3 regions of the Ralstonia flaminis genome follow, and region 3 is predicted to be linked to each of the others. Evidence: predicted binding sites of a transcription regulator. Region 3 holds the regulator's gene; each other region holds the start of a gene.
What was found. Region 3 encodes FliA, which starts transcription of late flagellar genes. Its sites were predicted from a motif close to CTAAAGTTTNNNNNNNNNNNGCCGNTA; they were not measured.
Positions count from the first base shown of each region.

Region 1: a site for FliA is predicted at 4,488-4,514, ahead of flgK (flagellar hook-associated protein FlgK). Genes of this name have one in related genera too.
Region 2: a site for FliA is predicted at 3,959-3,985, ahead of fliD (flagellar filament capping protein FliD). Genes of this name have one in related genera too.

Region 1 covers NZ_CATZLL010000002.1:62,857-71,048, reverse strand. The annotation lists gene flgF (flagellar basal-body rod protein FlgF) at 1-495, shown strand, start outside; gene flgG (flagellar basal-body rod protein FlgG) at 533-1,315, shown strand; gene R2N11_RS02925 (flagellar basal body L-ring protein FlgH) at 1,465-2,208, shown strand; gene R2N11_RS02920 (flagellar basal body P-ring protein FlgI) at 2,219-3,337, shown strand; gene flgJ (flagellar assembly peptidoglycan hydrolase FlgJ) at 3,366-4,448, shown strand; gene flgK (flagellar hook-associated protein FlgK) at 4,567-6,504, shown strand; gene flgL (flagellar hook-associated protein FlgL) at 6,571-7,530, shown strand; gene R2N11_RS02900 (YoaK family protein) at 7,598-8,192, shown strand, end outside.
Region 2 covers NZ_CATZLL010000013.1:172,073-180,264, reverse strand. The annotation lists gene R2N11_RS19530 (NAD(P)/FAD-dependent oxidoreductase) at 1-729, opposite strand, end outside; gene R2N11_RS19525 (amino acid permease) at 726-2,087, opposite strand; gene R2N11_RS19520 (aminotransferase-like domain-containing protein) at 2,434-3,873, shown strand; gene fliD (flagellar filament capping protein FliD) at 4,028-6,055, shown strand; gene R2N11_RS19510 (TetR/AcrR family transcriptional regulator) at 6,064-6,678, opposite strand; gene R2N11_RS19505 (alkaline phosphatase family protein) at 6,835-8,142, shown strand.
Region 3 covers NZ_CATZLL010000007.1:241,222-249,413, reverse strand. The annotation lists gene R2N11_RS13455 (hypothetical protein) at 89-751, opposite strand; gene R2N11_RS13450 (MBL fold metallo-hydrolase) at 1,139-2,236, shown strand; gene R2N11_RS13445 (RNA polymerase sigma factor FliA) at 2,267-3,028, opposite strand; gene R2N11_RS13440 (MinD/ParA family ATP-binding protein) at 3,037-3,828, opposite strand; gene flhF (flagellar biosynthesis GTPase FlhF) at 3,846-5,699, opposite strand; gene flhA (flagellar biosynthesis protein FlhA) at 5,696-7,795, opposite strand.

The sequences.
Region 1 (8,192 bases), on a different contig from region 3:
GTCGACGGGCAGGGCTACTTTGCCGTGCAAGCTGCGGATGGCACCGAGGCCTACACCCGTGCGGGCACGTTTCAGCTGAGCGCAGACGGCACCATCGTGACCCTGACCGGCCAGCCGGTGATGGGCGATGGCGGGCCCATTACGCTGCCACCCAACACGACAGTGCAGTTTGCCAAGGACGGCACGGTCAATGCCATCAGCGCGGACAACGTTACGCCGCCAGTATCGCTGGGCCGCCTGAAGCTGGTCAGCATTGATCCTTCCAACCTGAGTCGTGGCACTGACGGCCTGTTCCGCCAGCGTGACGGGCAGGATGCCGACGTGAACGAAAACGTGCGTATCACGCCCGGTGCGCTGGAAGGCAGCAACGTCAACCTGACCGACTCGCTGGTCAACATGATTGAAATTTCGCGCCAGCTTGAGATGCAGATGAAGTCACTGCAGACGAGCGACACGAATGCCCAGTCGGCCAACGAACTGCTGCGCCACGCGTAAGCGGCGCGGCTGAACAGAAACAACCAAGGACTCGAACATGATTCGCTCCCTGTGGATTTCCAAAACCGGGATGGACGCCCAGCAATCGCAGCTGGATGTCATCTCGAACAACCTGGCGAACACCAACACGACGGGTTTCAAGGCCTCGCGTGCCGTGTTCGAAGACTTGCTCTACCAGAACGTGCGCGAGCCGGGAGCCCAATCGTCGCAGCAGACCACGTTGCCGTCGGGCATGCAGATCGGTACCGGTGTGCGCCTTGTCGCCACCGAGCGTCTGCACACGCAGGGCAACCTGCAGCAGACCGGCAACTCGACCGATGTGGCGATCAACGGCAACGGGTTCTTCCAGGTGCAGATGCCCGACGGCACGCTGGCTTACACGCGTGACGGCAGCTTCCAGATCAACGCGCAAGGACAACTGGTGACCTCCAGCGGCTATCCGGTCCAGCCGGCCGTCACCATTCCGCAGAATGCCACCAGCCTCACCATCGGCAAGGACGGTATCGTGACCGTCACCACGCCGGGCACGGTCAACAACACGCAGGTGGGGACGTTCCAACTGGCCAACTTCATCAACCCGGCCGGCCTGCGCAGCATGGGTGAGAACCTCTACGCTGAAACCGAGGCCTCCGGCACGGCCAACCTGGCTGCGCCGGGCGCCAACGGCACGGGTGCGCTCAACCAGAACTACGTGGAAACGTCCAACGTGAACGTGGTGGAAGAGATGGTCAACATGATCCAGACGCAGCGTGCGTATGAGATCAACAGCAAGTCGGTTCAGACGTCCGACCAGATGCTGGAGAAGCTGTCGCAGCTCTAAGTGACGCGATCAAAACGATTCTGGTGGTTTGGCGGCGCCTTGCCGTATGACTTGTACTGTCTGCAGCGCCGCCAAACCACCAGAACCGCTGCGCTTCGTTTTGATCACGTTCCTACGCTGAACAGCGCAGTTTTTAAGGATGTAGTGCGATGCAAACCCCCCCGGTCTACTCGCTCCAAAAGGTTCAGCACGGCGGCCGCGCTGTGCGAATCGTTCAACTGGCCGTGCTTGGCACAGCGGCGCTGCTCGTTACGGCGTGTGGTTTCCTGCCGCCACCGGCCCCGATCGTGCAAGGTCCGACCACGGCGCGCCCGCCCATGCCCGTCATGGCACCGCGTCAGAACGGGGCGATCTACCAAGAGGTTGCTTCGGGCAGCGGCGGCTTTCGCGGCATGTTCGAAGACCGCCGCGCACACATGGTGGGTGACACCATCACCATCGTGATTACCGAGAACACGGCGGCCAGCAAGCAGACTTCCGGCAGCGTAGACCGCAGCGGCAGCAAGACGACGTCGGTGCCCACCTTTGCCGGCATGAACCCGGGCGTGCTGTCGTTGCTGGGCGTGTCGGCCAGCGATGCCAACAAGTTCGACAGCAAGGGCGCCAATGGTGCGCAGAACAATTTCACCGCCACCATTACCGTGACGGTGGTGGAAGTGCTCGGCAACGGCAACCTTGTCGTGAGCGGCGAGAAGCAGATGGCGGTGGGGCAAGGCACCGAGTCGATCAAGTTCTCGGGCGTGGTCAATCCGACCACCGTCAATAACCAGAACACCGTGCTGTCCACCCAGGTGGCGGATGCACGCATGGAATACCGCGGCACAGGCTACGTGGCTGAAGCCCAGCAGATGGGCTGGCTGTCGCGCTTCTTCCTGACAGTGTCACCGTTCTAAGGAAGTGGCCATGACTTTGCATCGCATCATCGGCGCGGCCCTGGTGGCACTGAGCGCAATTTGCACGCTTGTTCCCACTACGGCACACGCCGACCGCATCAAGGATCTGACCACCATTGCCGGCGTGCGCGAGAACGCGCTGATCGGCTATGGCTTGGTCGTCGGCCTGGACGGCAGTGGTGACCAGACCACGCAGACACCGTTTACGATCCAGAGCTTCAACAACATGCTCACGCAGTTCGGCATCAACGTGCCGGCCGGCGCCAGCATCCAGCTCAAGAACACCGCTGCGGTGGTGGTGACGGCCTCGCTGCCTGCCTTTGTGCGGCCGGGCCAGATGATTGACGTGACGGTCTCCTCCATCGGCAATGCCAAGAGCCTGCGCGGCGGCACGCTGCTGCTCACGCCGCTCAAGGGCGTGGACGGCCAGCTCTACGCTCTGGCGCAGGGCAACGTGGTGATTGGCGGCGCGGGTGCATCGGCCAACGGCAGCAAGGTCCAGATCAACCAGCTCGGCGCTGGCCGCATTGCCAACGGGGCGACGGTGGAGCGTGCCGTGCAGGCCACGGTGGGTGAGGCCGGCAGCGTCCAGCTCGATACCGGCACCACTGACTTCGGTACGGTGCAGAACATCGTCAACGCCATCAACAAGCAATTTGGGGCGGATACCGCCCAGGCCGCGGATGGCCGCACGATCAACGTGCGCGCACCGGCACTGGCGTCGGACCGCGTCGGGTTTGTCGCCAAGCTGCAGAACATTGAGGTGACACCGGCATTGGCCGCTGCACGTGTGGTCGTCAACGCCCGCACGGGTTCGGTGGTGATGAACCAGCTCGTCAAGCTTGAGCCCTGTGCGGTGGCGCACGGCAACTTGTCGGTCACCATCAGCACCGAGCCGGTGGTGAGCCAGCCGGCACCGTTCTCGCAAGGCCAGACGGTGGCGGCGGCGCGCTCGAACATTGAGGTCAAGCAGCAGGGCGGCAGTCTCATCAACGTGAAGGGCGGCACCAACCTGGCGGATGTGGTCAAGGCCATCAACGCGATCGGCGCCAACCCGCAAGACCTGATCTCGATCCTGCAGGCGATGAAGGCGGCCAACGCCCTGCGCGCCGAGCTGGAAATCATCTGATGCCCGGGCAAGGTAAGGAAGACGCACCATGAACCCGACCGACCTCACCAGCCGGCTGGCGCTCGACTCCACAGGATTCGAGTCGCTCAAGCAGGCCGCGCGTACCGACCCGACCGGCGCAGCCAAGACCGTCGCCAAGCAGTTCGACGCGATCTTCGTGAATATGATGCTCAAGCAGATGCGTGATGCATCGCCGCAGAATGGGCCGTTCGATTCATCGTCGACCAAGATGTATACGTCGATGCTCGACCAGCAGCTCTCGCAGACGATGGCATCGCGTGGGGTGGGCGTGGCGGATCAGCTGCTCAAGCAGATGCTGCGCCAGGCCAATCGTGTCAACCCGGATGCCGGTGGCCCGGTCAATACCGCGCTGTCCAACACCACCGCTACGAATACCGCCTTGCCTGGTGCCGCAGGTTCCACGGGCGATGCCGCCAAGGCCATCGCCCGTGCGTCGCTCAATAGCATGGCCGCGGCAGTTGCGCCCGGCACGGAAGACGACGGCTCGGGCATCAGCACTGTGCCGCGCCCGGGTTTGGAAGAGCGCGTGCAGCGTGCCCTGGCGGCCCTGCGCAAGCAGTCCGACGCTGGGCAGTCGACCAATGCACCGCCTGATGTGGATCTGTCGACCGTGGCTTCTGAGCCGCGGGGCGAGCGCATGGCCAGCTTCTACAACAAGCTGATCGGCCACGCGTCGCAGGCCGCGCAGGAAACCGGCATTCCGGCCAACTTCATGATTGGCCACGCCGCGCTGGAGTCCGGCTGGGGCCGCCGCGAAATCAAGGACAAGGACGGCACCAACACCCACAACCTGTTCGGCATCAAGGCTGGCGGCTCGTGGACGGGCAAGACCGCCACAGTGACCACCACCGAATACGTGGGCGGCGTTGCCCACAAGGTCCAGGAGAAGTTCCGGGCCTACGGTTCGTACGCCGAGGCGTTCAAGGACTACGCCAACCTGCTGGCCAACAACCCGCGCTACAGCAATGTCGTGGCGGCCGGCAACGGTAACGACGCGGCGTCGTTCGCCAAGGGCCTGCAGCGTGCCGGCTACGCCACAGACCCGAACTATGCCAACAAGATCATGGCGGTGCTCAAGCAGATTGTTTGACGTTCGCTATTAAAAATTAGAATCGATAGCATCGGCCGGCTCAAGTTTGTTCTGAGCCGGCCGATGTTGTTTTTAGGGTCCATCCTGGCGGCGTTGTGCCGCCTGCACCGAGACAATTATGAGCAGCTCCCTCTTGAATATTGGCGCGAGTGGCCTGCGGGTTGCAGATATCAACCTGCAGGTGACCGGCAACAACATTGCCAATGCCAGCACGCCCGGCTATTCGCGCCAGGAAGCCGTGCAGACGGAGAACATCCCGCTGAATGCCGGTGTCGGCTATCTGGGCCAGGGTGTCAATGTGACGACCGTCAAGCGCATCTACGATCAGTATCTGACTGCGCAGGTGCAGAGCGGCCAGGCCGCAACGAGCGCCGCCGACCAGCTCAACAACCTGGTCTCTGGCCTGAGCCAGTACATGTCGGACAGCAACAGCGGGCTGAGCTCGGCGCTGACCAGCTTTTTCAACGGGGCAGACGGTCTGACGTCCAACCCGTCGAGCACCACAGCGCGCCAAGTGTTTCTGAATGCCGCTTCCGGCCTGCAGAGCCGTTTCAACTCGATGGCCGGTCAGTTGAGTTCGCTGTCTGCGCAGGTCAACACGCAGGTGCAGACGCAGATCAGTTCTGTGAACAGCGTTGCACAGCAGCTTGCCTCGCTCAACGACCAGATCTCCAAGGCCGAGGCCTCCACTGGCCAACCCGCGAACGACCTGCGTGACCAGCGCGATCAGCTCGTGCAGACGCTTAATCAGTCGATCAAGGCCAGTGTGGTGCAGACCAGTGACGGCCAGTACAACATCTATGTGGGCAACGGTCAGGCACTGGTGCAGGGCAACCAGAGCTACCAGTTGGCCGCCGTGCCTTCGCAGTACGACCCAACGCAGCTGTCGGTGGGCTACAAGAGCCCGGCCGGTACCGTCACCATTGGCGATAACCAACTGGGCGGCGGTGCGCTGGGCGGCCTGATGAGTTTCCGCGAGAACACGCTTATCCCGGCGCAGAACCAACTGGGTAAGCTGGCTGCGGCCGTGTCGGCAGACGTCAATGCGCAAAACCAACTGGGCATGGACGCCAACGGCAACATGGGGCAAGCCCTTTTTTCGGTGGCAGGCCCCGGCGTTGCGGCCAGCAGCAGTAACACCGGCAACGCCACGGTCACGGCCAGCATCACCAATGCCAACGCGGGCCAGGGTTACGATTACCAGATCAAGTATCAGGGCGGTGCCTACACCGTCTCGCACTACCCGGACGGCTCTGCCTCCGTGACGGTGACGAGCTGGCCGACCACCATTGATGGCGTCACGATGAACCTGTCGGGCACCATGAACAGCGGGGATTCGTTCCTGGTGCGCCCGACGGCCAACGCTGCATCCACCATGCAGACGCTGACCACCGACTACCACGCTGTGGCCGCAGCCACGCCCGTGGTGCTCAACCAGGGCAGCAACAACACGGGCAACGCCACGGTGTCGTCCATCGGCGTGGATAGCACGTACGCCGGCTCGCCGCTCACCTCGCCGATCAACCTGACGTACAGCTCGGCCGTGGGCGGTTCGCTCTCGGGCTTCCCGGGCAGCGTGACGGTCAACGTCAACGGTACCAGCACGACGTACAGCGGCGGTACGGCGCCGTACACGCAGGGCGCGACGTATTCGTTCAATGGTGTGCAACTCACGCTCTCGGGCACCCCGGCCAACGGCGACACGTTTGCCGTTTCGGCCAACACCGCCAACAGCACCGACGGCGGCAATGCCAGCGCGCTGGCCAAGCTGCGCAACGCCACGCTGCTTGACGGTGGCACCAACTCGATTGGCACGTCGTGGAACAACCTCGTCACTCAGGTGGGTGTGCAAGCCAATACGGCAAGCACCAACCTGACCTCTCAGAAGGCACTGCTGGCAAATGCCACATCGGCGCAACAGTCGGTGTCTGCCGTGAGCCTGGATGACGAAGCGATGAACCTGATGAAATACCAGCAGGCCTATCAGGCATCGGCCAAGGTGATGCAGACGGCAAATACGCTGTTCGACACCTTGCTGTCGATTGCCGGCAGCTAACGCACACGATTGAAGAATCGCGCCAATGTGCCGATAACGCTCTAAAGCCTTCTGCCCGGATCGACCATGCGAGTCAGTACAGCCCAATTCTTTGCCGCGTCCACCGCCTCGATGCAGAACACGCAGTCGAACCTGATGACGCTGCAGCAGCAGCTTGCGAGCGGCATTGCGCTCACCAGCGCGGGCGACAACCCGAGCGCGTTCGGCCAGATGTCGCAGCTGCAACAGACGCAGGACGCCAACGACCAGTATCAGACCAACCGTGATGCCACGGACGCGCGCCTGACCACAGTCTCTTCGGCGCTCACCGACCTGGTGAATACGCTGCAGCAGGGCAAGCAGTCGCTGGTGACAGCCAACACCACGCTGATGACGGATTCGCAGCGCATTGGCGTGCTGGCGCAGGTCAAGCAGCAGTATCAGCAGTTGCTTGCCACCGCCAACCAACGTGACGCCTCGGGCGTCGCCCTGTTTGGCGGCGCCAAGGGCACGACGGATCCGTTCGTCAACACGGGCGGCAGCGTGCAGTATGTCGGCAGCGGTCAGCCGCCCACGGTGCAGGTGTCGCAGAACATCTCGATGCCGAACTCGGTGTCGGGCGACTCGGTGTTCGTGCGCATTGCCAACACGGACCCGTCCAACCCGAGCGCCAACCAGAGCATTTTCAAGACGTACGAAAACCTGATCACGGCGCTGTCCACCCCGATCAATCCGGCCACCCAGGCCACCGACGTTGCCAACCTACAGAAGGCTGTGCAAACCGCGCAGGGCAACCTCGACAACGCTTACCAGGTCGCCCTGCAGGCGCAGGTAACGGTGGGTACGCAGCAGGCGCAGATCACCACGCTCAACAGCAGCGGCTCGAACTACGGCGAGCAGTTGAAGGAGCAGATCTCCAAGCTGCAGTCGGTGGACTACACCACCGCCATTTCGCAATTTACCCAGCAGCAGGTGTCGTTGCAGGCCGCGCAGAAGACGTTCACGGCCATGCAGGGCATGACGCTGTTCCAGTACTTCAATCCTTGACCTTTCGCCAGGAACGGTAACCCTGGGCGGGCGCATAATGGCCGCCTGGTTACCGTCTGGATGGGTCATGCCGATTCAATACCTCCGCCGCCTGACCAGCCCCGAGCGCACCGAAGACGCCAACCGGCGCCTGGGGCAATCACTGGCCCTGGTAGCGGGTGCCGCCAATGCAGGCGGTTTCCTTGCCGTCAAGCAGTACACCTCGCATATGTCCGGCATTGTCTCGGCAATGGCCGACGATCTTGTGCTGGGCGACGTTGTGCTCGTTCTGGCCGGTCTTGCGTCACTGCTGGCGTTTGTGTGCGGTGCGGCCTGCACTGCCGTGCTGGTCAACTGGGGGCATCGGCGCAATACGCAGAGCGAGTTTGCATTGCCGTTGATGCTCGAAGCGGGGCTCCTGCTGCTGTTCGGCCTGATGGGTACGTCGCTAGGGGAATACCGCGTCGTGTTTGTGCCGGCAACCGTGGTGCTGCTGTGTTTCCTGATGGGGTTGCAGAACGCCATCATTACCAAGATTTCGAAGGCGGAGATCCGCACCACACATGTGACCGGTCTGGCCACCGATATCGGGATCGAGATCGGCAAGGCACTGTATTGGAACCATGGGCACCGAAACCTGCCGGCCGTTGTTGCCAATCGCCCAAAGCTGCGGCTGCTGGCTT
Region 2 (8,192 bases), on a different contig from region 3:
GAACTCGCGTACACCCTCGCCTTCCAGGTGCAGCGTGGCGCCGGCGGAGTTCGGGCTGATGGCCCTGACCGTCTGGCGCTCCAGCGTCAGCCCTTGTGGGGCAAGGTGCTCAAACAGTGCTTGCAGAAAGCCGCTTGGATTGGAGAAGTGCCAGCTTCCCGAGAACAGCACACCGCGCTCGAAGATTGGCGCGAGATTGGGCTCCAATTGGCGGATACCTGCGGTATCGAGCACGTCGAACGGCACACCCAGCGCGCGTCGCAGCGCCAGCGATGGCTCGGCTGCCTGGAACGAAGCCGCGCTCGAGTACAGATACAAGCACTCACGCGGCCGCACGAACTGCGCCAGCGCGGGCGCCGCGAGCAGCGGTTCATAACCGGCCTGTGCCTGCCCGAGCAGCGCCGCCAGGGCACGAACACTGTGCTCATAGCGCTGTGGCAGCGAGTTGCGCAGAAAGCGCGCCAGCCACGGTGCCAGCATTGGCAGATACCCCCAGCGCAGCCGCAACGGGCTATCGCTTGACAGCAGAAAGCGCGGCAGCGAACCAAACACCGAGGGGTTGTTGACCGGAATACAAGCGTATGGCGCAAACGTGCCGGCATTTCCGTATGAGGCGCCTTGCGCAACGCCGGTCGGGTCGAACAACGTCACGCGATGTCCGTCACGCATCAACCAGGCCGCGCTTGCCATGCCGATGAAGCCGGCGCCGATCACTGCCACGCGCTTCATTGCTGTACGCCTCCGAGCGCTGGCGAGGGGCGTGCCAAACGGTAGCCGGTGGCACAGTCCACCGCGGATGCACGCCGCCGCGCCAGCAACTGATAGGCAATCAGTGCGACCGCTAAGCTGGCAAGGCTCGCCATCAGCTGGGGCCGCAGCACCGGGTCTGCCCCCATCGCCACGAGTACGCCGACAATGGCCGCCACGACGGCATACGACAACCACGGGAACAGCCACATGCGCAGCGTCAAGCGGCCGGGGTCGGTGGCTTCCACTCGGCGCCGCAACACGATCTGCGACACGGCAATCGCCAGGTAGACAAACAGCATGATGGCGCCGGAAGCGTTCACCAGCGTCAGGAATACGCCCTGCGGCGAGGCGATGGCCGCAATGACGGCGGCATACCCCACCACACTGCTCAACAGGACGCCCAGGCGCGGCACCTTGTTTGCCGACAGTTTCATCAGTGCGCGAGGTGCGTCACCGCGTTCAGCCAGCCGGAACAGAATCCGCGACGATACATAGAGCCCCGAATTGAGTGCGGACAGCACGGCCACCAGCACTACCGCATTCATGATGTCCGCGGCGCCCGGCACATGCATGGTCTGCAGTGCCAGCACGAATGGAGACTCGCCCACCTTGATGCTGGCCCACGGCAGAACGCACGCAATGACGACCAGCGAGCCGACATAGAACGTGATCACTCGCAGGATCACCGTTCGTGTCATGGCGGCCACGCTCTTGCCAGGGTCATCGGATTCGGCTGCGGCTATGGTGGCGATTTCCGCGCCGCCCACGGCAAAGATTACGGTGGGAACGCCCGCGATGATCGCCATCGCGCCAAATGGCAGGAAACCCCGATCACCGGTCAGGTGTGCGGCGATTTGGTGCCCGGACGAATCGCCGAACAAATAGCCAACACCCACGCCAATGAACACGATGATGGCCGCCACCTTGATCGAGGCAAACCAATATTCAAACTCACCGTACGACTTGACCGACATCAGGTTCACGGCTGTCAGCGCGGTCAGCAAGGCCAGCCCGATCACCCACACCGGCAACGGAATCCATCGTTGCAGGATGGCGCCACCGGCCACTGCCTCCACGGCCACGACGATCACCCAGAAGTACCAATAGAGCCAACCGTTGGTGAACCCGGCCCAGTTGCCGAGGCCAAGCCGCGTGTATTCGGTAAACGAGCCAATGCCCGGATGGGCCAACGCCATTTCGCCAAGCATGCGCATGACGAATAGCACCACAATGCCGGCCAGCAGGTAGCTGAGAAAAGCGCCCGGCCCCATGGCGCTGATAGTGGCACTGCTGCCGACAAACAGGCCGGCGCCAATGATGCCGCCCAACGAAATCATGGTCACGTGACGTTGGCGCAGGGCTTTGCCGAGGTTCTGGTGCGAGGGGGTGGCGCGGCCCTGAGGCAGGGGGGATGCAAGGGGTGGTCTGGGCACAACTGTCTCCTTCTTGATCGACTTGCCGGTGGGCCGGCGTGCGAATAATGTTCACACAAAAAATATTTGTCATCAATCATATTGAGTTTGTGTGGACGTAGGTATTTTCACTGAGGAGACGATTGTGCGGCCCCTGCCACTGCACAACATGTGGCTGGGCAGACCGCGATGGCTTATCATCGCTTCCACGCCCGCGCTTATGGGCGCAGCATGGACTGCCGCGGCAGGTTTGTACGGAGATTTGAGACGCATGGAAACCGGCATTAGCCACACAAACGATCCACTAGACATCCAGACAAAAGGACCGTCGGGACGAAGTGCGCCCTATCTCGAAGTGTCACGAGGCTTGGAAGAGAAAATCCGTAGCGGTTTCTACCCGACTGGCAGCCGTCTGCCGCCGCAGCGTGATCTGGCCAATGAGCTTGGTATCAACGTGTCGACGGTGTCGCGCGCATATAAGGAGTTGCAGGCGCGCGGGCTGATCGTGGCCAGCAAGCGCCGCGGCTCGATTGTGACCGGCGGCGCCATGCCTAAGGTGGCCGCAGGTCTCGCGCCTCTTCTTCCTGGCGCGGCGCAGGACACCTCTGTCGGGCCCATCGACCTGACTGTCAATCGCCCCGCCACGGGTGAATTCGTTGCCCGACTGGCGCAGGCCATGGGCACCATCACGCGTGACTCACGCTTTGCGCAGACGCAGGAGTATCAGCCACCGCAAGGCCCGGACTGGGCACGCGCAGCCGGTGCGCAATGGATGGCGACCACTGGTTTTACGCCCTCGGTTGACAATATCGTGGTGACCAGTGGTGCGCAGCATGGCCTTTACGCTGTGCTCAGCAGTCTGATGGGCCACGACGGCGTGATCCTGTCGGATCAGCTCACCTACTACGGGCTCAAGGCGCTGGCGCCCGTGTTCCAGTTTGAAATCATCGGCATTCCCAGCGATGAGGAAGGACTGCTGCCCGGGCCGCTCGAAGAGGCTTGCCAGCGCTCGCGCGTCAAGGCGATCTTCACGGTCCCGAACCTGCAGAACCCCACCGTCGTCACGATGAGTCTGGCGCGACGCCTCGCGTTGGTTGAAATCGCACGGCGCCATCACGTGCCGATCATCGAAGACGATGTTTACGGCCCGTTGTTGCGCTCGCGCCTGCCGACCATCGCCAGCCTGTGCCCTGAACTCACGTTCCATGTCACCTCCACTTCGAAGGTGCTGGCGCCGGGTCTGCGAGTGGGTTACGTGCTGACGCCGCCAAACGGCGCCGCGTTGGCCGCCGAGGCCGTGCGCACCACGGCCTGGATGCCGGCACCGCTTTCCATGCTGATCGCCACGCGCTGGATTGAGGACGGTACTGCGCAGGCGATTCTGGACGCACAGCGCACCGAGTTGGCGGTGCGGCAGCAACTGGCGCAGGAACTGCTGCCCAAAGACCTGCTCAATAGCGATCCCGCCTGCATGTTTGTGTGGTTGCGGGTGCCTGAGCCTTGGCGCTCCGACGATTTTGCTGCCAATGCGCAGGCGCGCGGGGTCAACACCATGCCCGCGTCGGCTTTTGCCGTGGATCGAGCCACGACGGAGCACGGCGTGCGTATCAATCTGGCGTGCGCGGCCTCCCGTGAGCAACTGGTCAGGGCACTGAAAGTTCTTGCGCAAACGCTGCGAGATCGGCCCCGGGCCTTGTTTGGAACAATCTGACCTCGCTCCGGCCGGCGCTCCTTCTGATTTCTTTCGGTTTCCTGATGAAACCCGCCCAAAAAACCCTGCCTAGACAGGGTCTGCTCTAAAGAAGTGCGCTTTTCGGCCGTCACATTGTGAAGAAACAACCGTTTGCGCGCGCGCGTTCTCACTCATGGCGACGACCAGCACCTATATCCCACCGATCTCCATCCCGGGCATCGGCACGAACATCGACGTCAACAACCTGGTCACCAAGCTGATGCAGGCTGAAGGCAAGGGGATGACGGTTCACCAGAACCAGCAGAAGGTCTTCCAGACACAGCTTTCTGCGGTAGGTTCGCTCAAAAGCGCGCTGTCGACCTTCCAGACAGCGATGGCCAACCTGACCACTGCCGATACCTTCAGCGGCATGAAGGCCAGCGGGCACGACACGTCGATTCTGAGCGTCAACGTGGGTAGCACAGCACCGTCGGGCACCTACAACATCAAGGTGACGCAGCTTGCGCAAGCGCAGGTGCTGAGCGCGCAGGGCCAGGCGTCCAATAAGACACCCATCGGCAGCGGGACGCCCACCACGATCTCGTTCTCGTTCGGCACGGTGTCGGGCGGCACCTTCGCCAACGGCAAGTACACCGGCGCCACGTTTGCGCAAAACGGCAACCTGGCCGGCGGCTCCATCAAGATCGACGCCTCCAACAACACGCTATCGGGCATCCGAGACGCCATCAACTCGGCCAACCTGGGCGTGTCGGCAAGCATCATCAATGACGGCAGCGGCAACCCGTACCGTCTGGTGCTGACCTCCACTGCCGGAGGCGCCAATTCGGAGATGAAGATCTCGGTGTCGGGGGATTCGACACTGCAGTCGCTGCTGGCCCACGACCCGGCCGGCACGCAAAACATGACCGAAGTGGCCACGGGCCAGAACGCCTTGGCCAACGTCAACGGCATTGACGTGCAAAGCCCCACCAACACGCTCACGGATGTGGTGGATGGCACGTCGTTTACGCTATCCAAGACTGGCAACACGACCGTGACGGTCGGCAACGATGCAGGACAGGCCAGCCAGTCGGTGCTCAATTTCGTCAAGGCTTACAACGCACTGCGCATCCAGCTCAATTCGCTGACCAAGTTCGATACCGCCAACGCTGCCAACAATGGTCCGCTGGCCGGAGACGTCAGCACCAAGGCGCTCATCAATCAGGTGACGGACGTGCTGGGCCAAGGGATTGGCAATGGCGCGTTTCAATCGCTGGGCAGCATTGGCGTGACGATGGACAAGGAGGGCACGCTGTCGATCGACGACAGCAAACTCACGGCCGCCCTCAAGAAATCGCCCGCCCAGGTGGCAGCCCTGTTTGCCGGCACCGGTACGGCCACGGATTCAATGCTCAAGGTCTCGGCCTTTTCCAAGACCACGCAGGCCGGCAACTACGCCATCAACGTTACGCAACTGGCCACACAGGGCTCGCTTCAGGGCTCGGCACCGGCCAACACGACGATCCAGAGCGGGGTGAACGACAGCCTGTCTGTCACGCTCAGTGGTATCACCACCAACATCAAGGTGCCGGCCGGCAGCTACACGCCGCAGAGTCTGGCCGCCCAGGTGCAGAGCCAGATCAATGCATCCCCCGATCTGCAAAAGGCCAAGGTGGATGTCGCGATCACGGCCGATGCCAACGGCGTGCTGACCTTCACTGACCGGCAATACGGTTCGATGTCGACGGTGTCGGTGTCTGGCAATGGCGCGGCGTCGTTGCTGGGTGGCAGCCCCGCCGCCACGGCCGGGCGCGACGTGCAGGGCACCATCAATGGCGTGGCAGCCACCGGCTCCGGGCAGAACCTGTACGGCGCCAACGGCTCCGCAGCCGATGGCCTGGTCGTGCAGGTGATGGGCGGCGCGCTGGGGGATCGCGGCAGCGTGACAGTTCAGCGTGGATACGCCGCGCAGTTGCACACCGTATCGACCAATCTGCTGGCCGACAAAGGCATGGTGCAGAACGCCACCGATGCCATCAACAGCTCGCTCACTTCGCTGTCCAAGCAGATGACGCAGATGCAGCGCCAGTTGGACGCCAAGCAGGCGCTCTACTACGCGCAGTTCAACGCGCTATCGAAAGTCGTTGCCGGCATGACGAACACCAGCACTTACCTGACGCAGCAATTGGCGATGCTGCAGAAGCAGCGTACGGGCGGCTGACGCACCGACTAAGTAGTCCGTTGCGTGGTGCCCGCATGACCGATGCGGGCCAGCACCACTTTCAGCTCCGGCGGCGGCGTGAGCTGGGCGAGCAGCCATTGCACAGCGTCGGCCAGTTCGTCCCGGTTGTAGTCGGCGGCAAAGCTGTGCAGCGTTGCGCCGTGCAGGAACAGGCGCAGCGCCAGCAACTCAGGTTGCGGCGGGCCATTCGGGTCTTGCCCAAACAGTCGCTCAGGCACGGTCGCCAGCAGGGGCCCGACTGCCTGGGCCAACCGTTCGTCACCGCGCGACGCCATCCACACTTCCAGAATGGCCAGCGACGTATGCCGTTGGCGCCGCTGCACCAGCATGTGCAACATCAGGTGCATCCGCACACTGGCCGATAGCGGCCCCAGCGCCGCCAGTTGCGCCACTTCCCGCTCCAGCAGCGATGCCACCATCGCCGGCAGCAAGTCGTACCTCCCCTCTGGAAACTGATGTCGCAATGAGCCCCGGCTGATGCCGGCGAGCTCACACACCCGTGCCTCGCCGAAGGCTGCGTAGCCCTGCTCGATCAGCAATTGGGTGGCGGCGTCGATGAGTGCCTGCCGTGTGGCGGTGGTGCGTTCTGCTTGGGTGGCCATGGACGCAATTGTAAATAAGTCCGCCCGTGATACCGCTTATTGCGGGCAGCACACGGCATTTTTGTCACAAAACAAACATACAAGTTTGTTTATATCTTGCGCGCACCGGTGGACCGAGCCAAAGCGCCGGCGCGCCATACCCACAAGATAAGGACAATGTCGATGTTCAAGCTTCCCCGAGCGGGCTGGCTGGCGGCCTCATGCGCGGCCGTTGCCACCGCACTCCTCGTCGCGGCCTGCGGTACCGGCGATGGTGGCAACACCAGCACCACTGCCGCCGCTCCCGCGCCTACCCCGGCGGCGCCTGCCCCCAAGACCATCCAGTCGATCAAGCACGTGTTTGTGATCACGCTGGAAAACCAGAACTACGCGACCACGTTTGCCGCCAACTCCAAGGCGCCTTACCTCTCGCAAACGCTGGTGAGCCAGGGCGCGCACCTGCAGCAGTACTACGGCACCACGCACGTGAGCCTGGGAAACTACGTCGCCATGTTGAGCGGCCAGGCCGTCACGCCCGATACGCAGATGGACTGCCAGGTCTACAAAGACTTTGCCCTCTCCGGCATGGCTGACCACGGCCAGGCTATCGGCACGGGCTGCGTGTACCCTGCTTCCATCAAGACGCTGCCGGACCAGCTCAAGGCCGTGGGCCTGACCTGGAAGGGCTACATGGAAGACATGGGCAACGACCCCACGCGTGAGTCTGCCACCTGCGGTCACCCGACGCTGAACACGCAGGACAAGACCCAGTCTGCACAGGCCGCGACAGCTGGCGGCACGCCGGCTGACCAGTACGCCACGCGCCACAACCCGTTTGCGTACTTCCACTCGATCATCGACTCGCCGGACTGCGCAACCAACGTGGTCAACCTGAACGGCCTGGCGGCGGATCTGCAGTCGATCAACACCACCGCCAACTTCACTTTCATCACGCCCAACCTGTGCAACGACGGCCACGATTCGCCGTGCGTGACGGGTGCGCCGGGCGGGCTGGTGTCGGCCGATGCGTTCCTGCAGAAGTGGGTGCCGCTGATCATGGCGTCGCCGGCGTATCAGCAAGACGGCCTGCTCATCATCAACTTTGATGAGAGCGCCTATGCCTCGCAGGCGATGGATACGACCACCACGCCGCCAACGCTCACCATGACCTTCACCGGCCAGACCTGCTGCAACCAGCAACCGGGCCCGAACGTGACGTTCCCGATCACGCAGAGCTTCCCGGCATCGGTGTCGCACTACCCGTACAACATCAACCTGGTGACGCAGAGCCACGGTGGTGACCGCACGGGCGCGGTGCTGCTCTCGCCGTTCATCAAGCCGGGCACGGTATCGACCACGCAATACAACCACTACGCATTGCTCAAGACGCTGGAAGACATCTTTCAGGTGGGCGGCTACCTTGGCTATGCAAGCCAGGAAGGCCTGCAGTCGATGGGCAGCGATGTGTTCACCAACCTTAACTAACCTTTGATCTGCTGCGGCTTTGCCGCTAGGCAGATGTGGCCGCCCGGGTT
Region 3 (8,192 bases):
GCAGACCGGGCGCAGGCGCCGTCTGCCGACATTTGTGCGGCGTGATGTCGCACATTTGCCGGCATCTTGGAGCGCGCCTCAGTTTATGTCAACAATTCACACCGTCTTTTGTGTACATATTTTGCGTTCTGAAATGCGTATGCGCTTCAAACATCGCCACGCCCTGGTAGGTCACGCCAGAGTCGAACCGCTGGCGGTACAGGATGACGCATCGCAGCATGCCGTTTTCGGCCACCACGGGCGTGAGATCATAGGTGCCGCTTCCGAATGGGCTGCCGCCGTGGCAGGTGGTGCCAATGTCGGGCTGGTAGTGCCGGATCAGCAGCGTCGCGCGCTGCCCGTCGGCTTGCACCTCCAGGCTGCCGAGCAGGCGCAGTGTGCCGTCCTGCCAGACCATATCCAGCGTGCCGCTCACGCAGCCTACGGGGCCGGATCCACCAACCACGGTGGGCGTCGTGAACACGCCACGGCATCCGCGCACCGTCTGCTGGCGCAATGTCAGGTCGGCCTGATCGATCACAGCGTAGTGGTAGTCCCCCGCGTCGCCGCCAACGTCCTTGGTCAGCGCGCCGACACGCACCTTGCCGCGCGTCCAGCGCCCGTGCGTGTAGCCGCGGTGGGCATAGAGATCGGCCAGCTCAGCGGTGTCGCCCATCAACCGATAGCCATTGATGCCAACGATGGCGCCCGAAGGTGTTTGCGCCAGCCATGCGGCGCTGCCGCTGACCTGTCGCGCCCCGTTGCCCAGCATGAAGCGGGGTGGCGCGCTACGGTAAACAGGCGAGCATTCAGCGGAAAACGTGGCAAACCGGGCATCTGCCAGCAGAACGGTCTGCCTGCAACCCGCCGGTTCCTGACAACCTGTCAAATAATGAGTGGTCCCCTTTTTTTATGCGCTTCGGGCACGTCCGTAACGTCGGTTTGCCCGGCCAAGTGATGAGATGAATCCATTGTGGTCCTTGAGGAAGGTTTGACTGCCGCGACTCCATAGCGGAATGTGCTGTGCAGCGCGCCTCGGCGAGGCGGTTTCAGCCTAGGCAGCGTCTCACCCAATGTTCAAGAAACAACACAACTTGATATTCCTTGATATTCAAGCGGGTTCCCTCAACTGCGGGACTCGTCCATCCCCAGCGATGCTATGAAGAACCCTCACTATGATCCGGCCAAGCCTCACCACACGCCGGACGGCTTCCGCAACCGCTACCCCCATCCGCACCCCGGCGGCGACTTCTGGAAATGGCAACGCGAGCGCCGCAAGTCAGGGCTCCCCAAGCCGCCCACGCTGGACCTCTCCTGCATTGCCCCCAACCTGACCGCGGTGCACCAGCCGCCCGACGTGCCGCAGCTCACCTGGATCGGCCACGAGACGCTGCTGCTCCAGATTGACGGGCTGAACGTGCTGACCGATCCGGTGTTCTCCGAGCGTGCCTCGCCGCTGCCGTTTGCCGGCCCGCGCCGGCACCAACCGCCGGGCCTCTCGCTCAAGCAGTTGCCGCATATCGACCTGGTGCTGATCTCGCACAACCACTACGACCATCTGGATAAAGCCAGCGTGCGGGCGCTGATGCGCCAGCCCGGCGGCGCGCCGATGTTTTTCGTGCCGCTGGGCATCGACCACTGGTTCGCGCGCAACGTGCGGGGCACGCGCCTCAGCGGTGACAACCCCAACGTACGCGCCTTCGACTGGGACGATGAGGCCAACTTCGGCCCCTTCACCGCGCACTTCTGCTCCGTGCAGCATTGGTCCGCACGCGGCCTGTACGACCGCAACCAGACGCTGTGGGGCAGTTGGGCATTGCTGCATCCGCGCCTGCGTTTCTGGTTCTCGGGCGATCTGGGGTATTCGCAGGACACACGCGACATTGGCGCGCGGTTCGGCCACTTTGATGTGGCAGCGATTGCCGTGGGCGCCTACGAGCCGCGTTGGTTCATGAAGGCACAGCACATCGACCCGACCGAGGCGGTGCAGGTCATGCAAGACATCGGCGCGCGGCAGGCGGTGGGCATCCATTGGGGCACGTTCGCACTGACGGACGAACCGCTGGACCAGCCCATCGCCGATCTGGCTGCTGCATTGAAGGTGGCCGACGTTCCCGCAGAACGCTTCGCTCTCTTCAAGCACGGTGAGACACGCGTATGGGATGCAGCGGCCCAACGCCTTGTCACCGCATTGCCCAAAGAAAAAGCGCGGCCGCGAGATGACTCGCTGGCCGCGCAGTCATTGTCTGGCAGGTAACGCTAGGGACTGAGAGCCGCTAAGCCGGCATCAGGTCGGTGTCGGCAGCCATGCACGGTCACGCAGACGGGCGCGGATGCGTGCAATCGCCTGGCTGTGGATCTGGCACACGCGCGACTCCGACACCCCCATCACAGCGCCGATCTCACGCAGGTTCAGGTCCTGCTCGTAGTAGAGGCTCATCATCAGCTTCTCACGCTCGGGCAAGCCTTCGATGGCGGCCACCACCGATTCGCGCAGATCGTGGTCCAGCAACTGGTCCAGCGGCGTGGAGTCGTTCTCTGCGGCGCGGTTCTCGATGAAGGCGTCGGCGTCTTCGCGGTCGAAATCTTCGTAGTACAGGAGCTGGCTGCCTTGTAGGTCGACCAGTTGCTTCTGGTAGTCGGCCAGCGACATGTTCAGCGCGGCGGCAATCTCGGTTTCGGTGGGCGCGCGGCCTTTCTGCTGCTGCAGCTTCTGGATCGCCTGCTCGATCGTGCGGGCATTGCGGCGCAGCCCACGCGGCAGCCAGTCGGAGCCACGCAGCTCGTCCAGGATCGCGCCGCGAATCCGCTGGGCAGCGTAGAACTCGAACTGCACGCCCTGCGTTTCTTCATAGCGCGACAGCGCATCGAGCAAGCCCATCATGCCGGCCTGGATCAGATCGTCGAGTTCGACGCTGGCCGGCAGCTTCACCATCATCTGGTTGGCAATGCGGCGTACCAGCGGTGCATACGTCGCCATCTCGTCGGACTTGGTCTTGCGACCGGTTGCGGTGTACATATCCATGCCTGCCTTTGGCGCTTCGTTCATGGTGCGCCTCAATAAACCATCTCAGCCGCGTGCGCACAGGCGCGGGGCGTCGCTGGGGGTGCCGATATTGACGTTGCTTCTGCCGACGCATCTGCCGTTGCCTGAGTCGGTTCTTGCGCCGATACCATCACCCGCGACGCCGCCGTGCTACCGGCGACATCAGCGGCCTGGGCCTCGGCGCTGGCCCAGCTCAGCATCTCTTCGGCAAGCTGGCGGAAGGCCATGGCCGAGGGCGATGCGGGAAACGCGCTCGCCACGGGCTTGCCGAGCGAGAGCGCCAGTTCTACATGCCGGTCTTCCGGCAGATAACCTGCAAAGTCGATACGGGTGTTCAGGTACTGCCCCACCGTGTTGGCCAGGTTGCCGAACACGCGCACAGCGGAGTCGACCGAATGCGCGCCGCAGACCACCGTGCGGATACCCGCGCCGCCCTGCAGCCCTGCGGTCTTCTTGAGCAGCGTGTACGCGCTCTTGATACCTTCCGGGCCATCGGAGAAAACCAGCAGTACGTCGTCGCAGGCTTCGGCCACCGTGCCCAGCGCGCGGGTGCCAAAATGCCCCGCCACCAGCGTCACGTCGGCACTGCTGTCGTGCTGCTCGAGCATGCCGGCCACGGCCAGCATGGTCTGCGCGCTCACCACAGCGGCGTCGCGGCCCATGGCGGACAGTGCAATGCGCAGGTTGTCGACAAAGTCGTCGATCTGCTCCTCTGCACCGATCACCAGCACACGGCGGCTTGCCACCTGGCCGAGCATGCGGCGCAGCCCGGCGGCCTGGTCCTTGGCGAATGGGGTCGTCATGGTCCCCTCTTTGTTCTTTATGCGAAATCGAAAGCGGCCAGGCCCGGTTCGCGGCTGCGTGCGGCGCCTTGCGCCACCAGCAGCGATTCATCCGAATCCAGCGCGAACGACGATTGCTCGGCACTTGCACGGAAGCTGCGATGGATCAGCAGCTTCTTGTTCGGTACTGCAATGTCCTCCGGCACGCGCTGGCCGTACGACACGTAGTGCAGCGGCAGGCGGCGGCGGATCATCACGTCCATCGCGTGGCCCACCGATGCGGCCTCGTCGATCTTGGTCAGGATGCAGCCGGCCAGGTTGGCATCGCGGTAGGCGCTCACCACCTCATCGAGCGTCTTGCCGTTGCTTGCGGCGTTCAGCAGCAGCAGGCGCTTGATCGACGGGCCCACGGCATGCAGCATTGCCATCTGCTCGGACACCGCGCGATCACGCTGGCTCATACCAATGGTGTCGATCAGCACCACGTGCTTTTCGCGCAGATCGTTGAGCGCCAGGCTCAGGTCTTGCGCGTCTTTCACGGCATGCACCGAGACGCCAAGGATCTTGCCGTAGATGCGCAGTTGTTCGTGGCCACCGATCCGGTAGCTGTCAGTCGACAGCAGTGCCACGCGCGAAGCGCCGTGGCGCAGTACGAAGCGCGCAGCCAGCTTGGCGGTGGTGGTGGTCTTGCCCACGCCGGTCGGGCCCATCAGGGCAAACACGCCGCCCTGGTCGAGCAGGCTGTTTTCATCCGACACGGTGGTCAGGTTCTTTTCAATGGCACGCTGCACGAAGTCCAGCGCACCTTCATACGTGTCGTGCTGCGGCATGTTCTCCAGCACGTAGCGCGTGAGCTGCGCCGAGAAGCCCGCGTTCAGCATGGTCTGGAACAGACGCGTGCGCACCGGATCGCCCAGCTTCACACCCAGCGAGGCCAGGCTCGACATTGCGTCGGTCAGCGTGCTCTTGAGCGTTTCGATCTCACCCACCATGCGGCGGGTCATGGCATCGGTTTCAGCCTTGATGTCGGCCTTGATGGTCGAACGCTGCAGGCTCACGTCGTCGCGCTCGGCGTCAGGTTTGGGCATCGAATCCTCCATGCGGACGAAGATGTCGGCCGGCTTGGCGGTCTCAACCTGCGGTTGCGGGCGGGCAATCTGCTGCTCGGCGCGCACTGCACGCGCCTGGGCTTCCACACGCTCGGCAAACGAGCGCAGCGTCGTCGGCTGGTCTGCCTGCGCACTTGCCCGGGCGGCCGGGCGCATCATCTGTTCGACAGGCTCGTCTTCCGGCACGACGGTGCGGCGGGCGATGAACTGGGCCGTGCTGGCCAGCGTCTGCGCAGCATCTTCATTGGCGCGATCCAGCGAGAGGCCTGCCAGCATGCGGGTGGAGGCGACCAGCGGATCCACACCCAGCAGCGTTTCCGATTCGCCGAGCACAACATCATCATCCACGCGTGCTTGCAGCTTGCGGCCGGCAACCGGTGCGGCAGGGGCCTCTTCCTGTGCCGGCGCGTGGGCAACGGCGACACGGCGCGCTGCGGCAAAGCGATTGCGCAGACGGGCCAGCGCATTGGGTGCGGGCGATGCTTCAGCCCCCGCCTCGGCTTGCACCGGTGCCTGCGGCTCTGCGGGTGCCTGAGCGGCGGCCTCGGCCACTGGTGCGGGCTCTGGAATCGGAGCCGGCATGCTCGGGCGGCGTTGTGCGGCCCTCGGCGCGGTCGAGTGGGTATCGACCAGCGCATCCAGGTGGGTATCGGAAGCGGCGATGACTTCGATGCCGCCCGGCACGGCGCGGTTCGAGAGGATCAGCGCGTCGTCGCCCAACTGGTCGCGCACTTTACGCAACACGTCGCGCGACGTCAGTCCGGTGAATCGATGCATTTTCATGCGCGGCCTCCAAGCATGGCGACAACCTTAATCGTTCGGTGATCTGGAATTTCAGCGTGTGACAGCACGCGCAGGCTGGGTGCGGCGCGCTTGAACAAGCGGGCCAGCATCGGGCGCAGCGCGGGCGGCACGAGCAGGACGCCCGTCTGGCCCATCTGTTCGTATTGGCGCGAAGAATCCGCGGCGGCCTGCATGAGCGAGTCGGCCAGTTGCGGTTCGATCGGGCCGGCGTTTCCGCCAACAATGCTTTGCAGCAAGATGTTCTCCAGATTCGGGTCGAGCGTGACGACCTGCATTTCGTTCTTGGTCGGAAACAGATGCTGTGCGATTGCCCGACCCAGCGCGATCCGCACAGCGGCGGTGAGTTCGGCGGGGTCTTGCGTCTTGCCTCCGTGCTCCGCCAGCGTCTCGACGATGGTGCGGATATCGCGGATGTGCAGGCCTTCGTCCAGCAGGTTCTGCAGCACCTTCTGCACGGTCGCGACGGGCAACAGCTTGGGCACAACGTCTTCGACCAGCTTCGGTGCTTCCTTGGCCAAATGATCGAGCAACTGCTGCACTTCCAAACGGCCGAGAAGCTCGGTGCTATGGGTGTAAATCAACTGATTGACGTGCGTGGCGATGACCGTGCTGCAATCGACCACCGTATAGCCCTCGGCTTGCGCGCGATCGCGCACATCGGCGGTGATCCACATGGCCGGCAGACCGAAGGTCGGGTCGACGGTGGGGGTGCCCGGCAGTTGCGTGCCCAACCGCCCACCATGCCCCTCCTGACCGCCTGGGTTGATGGCCAGGAACTTGCCCTGCTGCACCTCGCCGCTGCCGATCTCCACGCCCTTGAGCGTGATGCGGTACGACGACGGGCCCAGCTCCAGGTTGTCGCGAATGTGCACAACCGGCGCCAGGAAGCCCATGTCCTGCGTGAATTTCTTGCGGATGCCCTTGATGCGGCGCAGCAGCTCGCCGTCCTGGCTCTTGTCGACCAGCGGAATCAGGCGGTAGCCGATCTCCAGGCCCAGCACATCGACCCAGGAGACGTCGTCCCAGCTTGCCTCGGGCGTATCGACGGGGGCGATGGCCTGCAGCACCGGTTCCGGCTCGGGAATCTCGCGGCGCTTCTTCAAATACCAGCCCAGGTAGCCCAGACCGCCGCCAAACAGAATGAACGGGATGTGCGGCATGCCCGGCACCAAACCCAGCAGGCCGATCACACCGGCAGTGGTCAGCAGTACCGTGGGCATGCCGAACAGCTCGGTCGACAGTTGCTGGCCGATGTCCTTGTCGGTGGAGACGCGGCTGACCATGATGCCCGCCGCGGTGGAGATCACCAGCGCCGGAATCTGCGCGACCAGGCCGTCGCCGATGGTCAGCAGCGTGTAGTTGGTCGCGGCGTGGCCAATGTCCATGTTGTGCTGGAGCACGCCCACGGCCAGGCCGCCGATGATATTGATCAGCAGAATGGCAATACCGGCCACCGAGTCGCCACGCACGAATTTGCTGGCACCGTCCATGGAGCCGAAGAATTCGGCTTCCTGGGCGATCGTGGTGCGGCGCTTGCGGGCTTCGTCTTCGCGGATCAGGCCGGCGTTCAGGTCGGCGTCAATCGCCATCTGCTTGCCGGGCATGGCATCGAGCGTGAAGCGCGCGCTGACCTCGGCGATCCGGCCCGCGCCCTTGCTGATCACCATGAAGTTGATGATCACCAGGATGACAAACAGCACGATACCGACGGTGTAGTTGCCGCCCACCAGGAAGTGACCGAAGGCTTCGATCACCTTGCCGGCGGCGTCCGGGCCGGTGTGGCCTTCCATCAGCACCACGCGGGTGGACGCCACGTTGAGCGACAGCCGCATCAACGTGGTGATCAGCAGAATGCTGGGGAACGACGAGAAATCCAGCGGCCGCAGCGTGTGCATGCTGATCAGCAGCACGATGATCGACAGCGCGATGTTGAACGTGAACAGCAGGTCGAGGATGAACGGCGGCAGCGGCAGCACCATCATCGCCAGGATCAGGATGATCAGCACCGGGCCGGCGGCCGAGCGGTAGTCGCCCTGGCGCAGGAAGCTGGAGACTCGGAGCAGTGCGGCGTTCATCTGGAGGTACGGGAAGCGGGGGGCTTTTCGATGGATGCCATCTTGCCGGGGGTGCCGCCAAATCGAAGAAGCGAGAAAGCCGCCCAAAAGGCGGCTTTTCTTTGAAATACCCTCCCGCCGGGGGGTGCGGAAGCCGTCAGCGGCGCCGCCCAGCCCTATCCCGGGGCCGCATGACGGAGAATCCGCGCTGGGCCTCAAAGGTCCGCCGGCGGACCTTTGAGCTGCGGCCACGCCCCCTTTTGGTCCGTGCGCGGACCTCCAAGCTCCGGCGGCGCACCGGCCGAGGTCCGCTCTCGGACCTCAAAGCCCCGGCGCTGGAGGTAAAACGTACGAAGGTGGACAAAAAAGAGGCGGCATCGGACCTCGAAAGGTCCGACGTCGGAGGTCGCAGGTCCAT